DNA from 2 places in the Apilactobacillus micheneri genome. Region 2 is predicted to be linked to the other one. Evidence: a T-box and tRNA genes for the amino acid it is inferred to sense, from the RefSeq annotation. Region 2 holds a T-box; the other holds one or more tRNA genes.
What was found. A T-box is a leader RNA that pairs with one kind of tRNA and senses whether it is charged. The one in region 2 lies ahead of asnS (asparagine--tRNA ligase), so its partner is inferred to be a tRNA-Asn.
Positions count from the first base shown of each region.

Region 1: it encodes a tRNA-Asn, which carries the amino acid that the T-box ahead of asnS (asparagine--tRNA ligase) is inferred to sense. The anticodon was not compared.

Region 1 covers NZ_QUBI01000004.1:131,736-134,115, forward strand. The annotation lists rRNA gene DY123_RS05765 (23S ribosomal RNA) at 1-1,268, shown strand, start outside; rRNA gene rrf (5S ribosomal RNA) at 1,321-1,437, shown strand; tRNA gene DY123_RS05775 (tRNA-Asn) at 1,445-1,517, shown strand; tRNA gene DY123_RS05780 (tRNA-Ser) at 1,532-1,623, shown strand; tRNA gene DY123_RS05785 (tRNA-Glu) at 1,639-1,711, shown strand; tRNA gene DY123_RS05790 (tRNA-Val) at 1,718-1,790, shown strand; tRNA gene DY123_RS05795 (tRNA-Asp) at 1,806-1,880, shown strand; tRNA gene DY123_RS05800 (tRNA-Phe) at 1,937-2,009, shown strand; tRNA gene DY123_RS05805 (tRNA-Tyr) at 2,015-2,097, shown strand; tRNA gene DY123_RS05810 (tRNA-Trp) at 2,106-2,176, shown strand; tRNA gene DY123_RS05815 (tRNA-His) at 2,190-2,262, shown strand; tRNA gene DY123_RS05820 (tRNA-Gln) at 2,272-2,343, shown strand; tRNA gene DY123_RS05825 (tRNA-Cys) at 2,362-2,380, shown strand, end outside.
Region 2 covers NZ_QUBI01000004.1:17,174-19,553, reverse strand. The annotation lists gene DY123_RS05180 (HAD-IC family P-type ATPase) at 1-114, opposite strand, end outside; gene DY123_RS05175 (heavy metal-binding domain-containing protein) at 294-605, opposite strand; T-box leader at 761-978, shown strand; gene asnS (asparagine--tRNA ligase) at 1,039-2,380, shown strand, end outside.

The DNA.
Region 1 (2,380 bases), 110 kb from region 2:
GCAAACCGACACAGGTAGTCGAGGAGAGTATCCTAAGGTGAGCGAGTGAACTCTTGTTAAGGAACTCGGCAAAATGACCCCGTAACTTCGGGAGAAGGGGTGCTGCACTAACGTGCAGCCGCAGTGAAAAGGCTCAGGCGACTGTTTATCAAAAACACAGGTTTCTGCAAAATCGTAAGATGAAGTATAGGGGCTGACGCCTGCCCGGTGCTGGAAGGTTAAGTGGATGAGTTAGCTTCGGCGAAGCTCAGAAACGAAGCCCCAGTAAACGGCGGCCGTAACTATAACGGTCCTAAGGTAGCGAAATTCCTTGTCGGGTAAGTTCCGACCCGCACGAAAGGCGTAACGATCTGAGCACTGTCTCAACAAGAGACTCGGTGAAATTGAGATACCTGTGAAGAAGCAGGTTACCCGCGACAGGACGGAAAGACCCCATGGAGCTTTACTGTAATTTGATATTGGGTGTTGACATAGCTTGTACAGGATAGGTAGGAGCCGTGGAAACCGGAACGCTAGTTTCGGTGGAGGCATTGTTGGGATACTACCCTCGCTGTGCTAACACTCTAACCCGCACCACTTATCGTGGTGGGAGACAGTGTCTGATTGGCAGTTTGACTGGGGCGGTCGCCTCCCAAATAGTAACGGAGGCGCCCAAAGGTTCCCTCAGAATGGTTGGAAATCATTCGCAGAGTGTAAAGGCACAAGGGAGCTTGACTGCGAGACAGACAGGTCGAGCAGGGACGAAAGTCGGGCTTAGTGATCCGGTGGTACCATATGGAAGGGCCATCGCTCAACGGATAAAAGCTACCCTGGGGATAACAGGCTTATCTCCCCCAAGAGTTCACATCGACGGGGAGGTTTGGCACCTCGATGTCGGCTCATCGCATCCTGGGGCTGTAGTTGGTCCCAAGGGTTGGGCTGTTCGCCCATTAAAGCGGTACGCGAGCTGGGTTCAGAACGTCGTGAGACAGTTCGGTCCCTATCCGTCGCGGGCGTAGGAAATTTGAGGGGAGCTATCTCTAGTACGAGAGGACCGAGATGGACATACCGCTGGTGTACCAGTTGTCCCGCCAGGGGCACTGCTGGGTAGCTATGTATGGTTGAGATAAACGCTGAAAGCATCTAAGTGTGAAACCCACCTCAAGATGAAATTTCCCATTCCTTTATGGAAGTAAGACCCCTAAGAGATGATTAGGTAGATAGGCTAGAAGTGGAAGTGCAGCAATGTATGGAGCGGACTAGTACTAATTGGTCGAGGACTTAACCAAGTAAGGTTGTTCTCTAAAGTTTTGAAAGAACGAAGTTCTTTCAGATAAATAGTGTGGTGGCGATAGCTAGAAGGATACACCTGTTCCCATGCCGAACACAGCAGTTAAGCTTCTAAACGCCGAGAGTAGTTAGAGGATCGCCTCTTGCAAGGGTAGGAAGTTGCCGCGCTTATTATTCCGAATTAGCTCAGTTGGTAGAGCACCTGACTGTTAATCAGGTTGTCGTCAGTTCGAGTCTGACATTCGGAGTTAGTTATGGTCTTGGAGAGTTGTCCGAGTTGGCCGATGGAGCATCATTGGAAATGATGTAAACGGGTCAAAGCCTGTTTCAAGGGTTCGAATCCCTTACTCTCCGTTATAACTTTAATATGACCCGTTGGTCAAGTGGTTTAAGACACTGCCCTTTCACGGCAGTAACATGGGTTCGAATCCCGTACGGGTCATTATTTGGAGGATTAGCTCAGTTGGGAGAGCATCTGCCTTACAAGCAGGAGGTCACAGGTTCGAGCCCTGTATCCTCCATCCAAATATTGGACTGGTTCGTTGGTCTAGTTGGTTTAGGACGCCTGCCTGTCACGCAGGAGGTCACGAGTTCGAGTCTCGTACGAACCGTTGTTGTTTTATTACAACATATAATTAAATAATCTATAGCATAACATAAATGGTTTGGCTCGGTAGCTCAGTTGGTAGAGCAACGGATTGAAGCTCCGTGTGTCGGCAGTTCGATTCTGTCCCGCGCCATTTATGGAGGAGTAGCGAAGTCTGGCTAAACGCGGCGGACTGTAAATCCGCTCCTTCGGGTTCGGTGGTTCGAATCCACTCTCCTCCATTTTAAATAGGGATATAGTTCAATGGTAGAATACCGGTCTCCAAAACCGTTGATGTGGGTTCAACTCCTACTATCCCTGTTATGTTGCTATGGCGGTAGTGGTGAAGTGGTTAACACATCGGTTTGTGGATCCGACACGCGTGGGTTCGATTCCCACCTACCGCCCTTTTTAATTGGGCTATAGCCAAGTGGTAAGGCAATGGACTTTGACTCCATCATGCGCTGGTTCGAATCCAGCTAGCCCAGTTGAATATTATATTAAATGGCGGTATGGCCAAGTGGT
Region 2 (2,380 bases):
TTTGTCTAACTGATTACGAACTTGCTCATCATTCAAACCAGCTTTTATATCTTTAATATTATATTTTTCTATTATTTGATCAACGGTTAATTGATAGTTTTCTTTATCACTCATTTATATCTACCTTTTCAAATTTAATATAGTTAAAATAATATTATTAAAACTACTTTAATTGATAATAAGGTAAACAAGATATAAACCTATGCAAAAATATTTTCATAATTTTATATCACCTCGCAGATATTATAACTTATTAATCATATAATTTATAGCTAAATATTATTCATTTTACATTACTGAATAAATTTAACTGCTGTTCCATATGCAACAACTGATTGCATATCATTACCAATCGATCCAGAGTCAAATCTCATCATAACAATGGCATCTGCATTCTTACCTTTTGCCTCATCTTTCATTCTCTGAATAGCTTCTTCTCGAGAATTATGTAGCATTTGGGTATATCCTTTAATTTCTCCACCAACAAGATTTTTTAGACCAGCTGCAATATTACTGCCTAGATTTCTTGATTGTGTAGTTACACCAAATACTTCTCCCAGCACTTCATAGTTGGTGCCAATGTTTTCAGTAGTAGAAACTAACATTTCTAAAAATCTCCTCAATTTATTTCATTATAATTAAATTATAATCGTATAATTCTTATTTTCCTAACAAGTCAACTCATAATAAATTTGAAAGAAATAGTATTGTATATATTTACCATTTAGTGTTAATATTTAATTGTTAATAAGTTTATATATTAAATACTATAAATATGGATGAGTACTAAACTACAAATTTTTAGCGAGTTAAGGATAGTGAGAGCTTAATAATATTGTTATTTAGGAATAACACCTATTTGTTTTTATTTCGAAACTTAAGTAGGAATAAACGTTTTTCATACGTTATATGAAAAAGTGGCCTTATTTAAAAAAGGCATTTTAGGTGGTACCGCGGAAAAGAGCTTTCGTCCTTTGATGGATGAAGGCTCTTTTTATTTTATTGTATTTAATTAAATTAGAAAGGTGTGTAATTTATATGCAACAACTAAGCGTTATTGATTTATATAACAAAGACATCGAAGACAAATCAACAGTTGCTCTTGAAGGTTCAGTAAAAACTATTCGTGGATCAAAGAATATTAGTTTTATTGAATTAAATGATGGTTCATGCTTTAGAAGTGCTCAAATTATCTTGAAAAAAGATAACCCTAACTTTGAAGAAATTAGTAAATTACCTATTGCCTCAACAATTACTGTTGAAGGTGAATTTGTTAAAACTCCAGATGCTCAACAAGCATTTGAAATTCATGGACAAAAAGTAGAATTAGTTGGTCATTCCAATGCTGACTACCCATTACAAAAGAAGAAACAAAGTTTTGAATACTTAAGAACAATTGCTCATCTACGTCCAAGAACTAATACCTTTTACTCTGTATTCCGTATCCGTTCATTAGCAGCATTCGCTGTTCATGAATATCTACAACACAATGATTTCGTATATGTTAATACCCCTATCATTACTAGTAGTGATGCTGAAGGTGCTGGAGCAATGTTCCGTGCCACCACTTTAGACATGAATAATTTACCTAAAGATGATAAAGGTAATGTTGATAATTCAAAAGACTTTTTCAAAACTGTTACTAATTTGACTGTTAGTGGTCAATTACAAGAAGAAGCTTTTACCATGGCATTTAAGAATGTATATACTTTTGGTCCTACATTTAGAGCTGAAAATTCACATACTCCTCGTCATGCTTCAGAATTCTGGATGATTGAACCAGATATGGCATACACTCGCTTACCAGGTATGATGGATTGTGCTGAAGGTCTATTAAAATATGTTATCAATTACCTTCTAGAACATGCTAAAGATGAATTAAACTTCTTAGACAAAAATGTCGAACCTGGATTAATTGAAAAATTAAAGAGTACTGCCGGTAAAGAATTCGCTCGTGTAACTTACACTGATGCAATCAAGTTATTGCAAGAATCTGGTGAAAAGTTCGATATTCCGGTCAAATGGGGTATGGATTTAAAATCTGAACATGAACGTTACTTATGTGAAGAAATTTATAAACGCCCTACTTTCTTAACTGATTATCCTCGCGATATTAAAGCATTCTATATGCGTGATAACGATGATGGTAAGACAGTTGCTGCTTCTGATTGTTTAGTGCCAGGAATTGGTGAAATCGTTGGTGGAAGTGAACGTGAAGAACGTGAAGATGTCCTTGATCAAAAGATTCATGAATTTGGCTTAAAACCTGAAGAATATGCTTGGTATGCTGAATTAAGAAAATATGGTGAAATTAAGCATTCTGGATTTGGTATTGGATTTGAAAGACTAGTTATGTATGTAACTGGTATGGAAAACATCA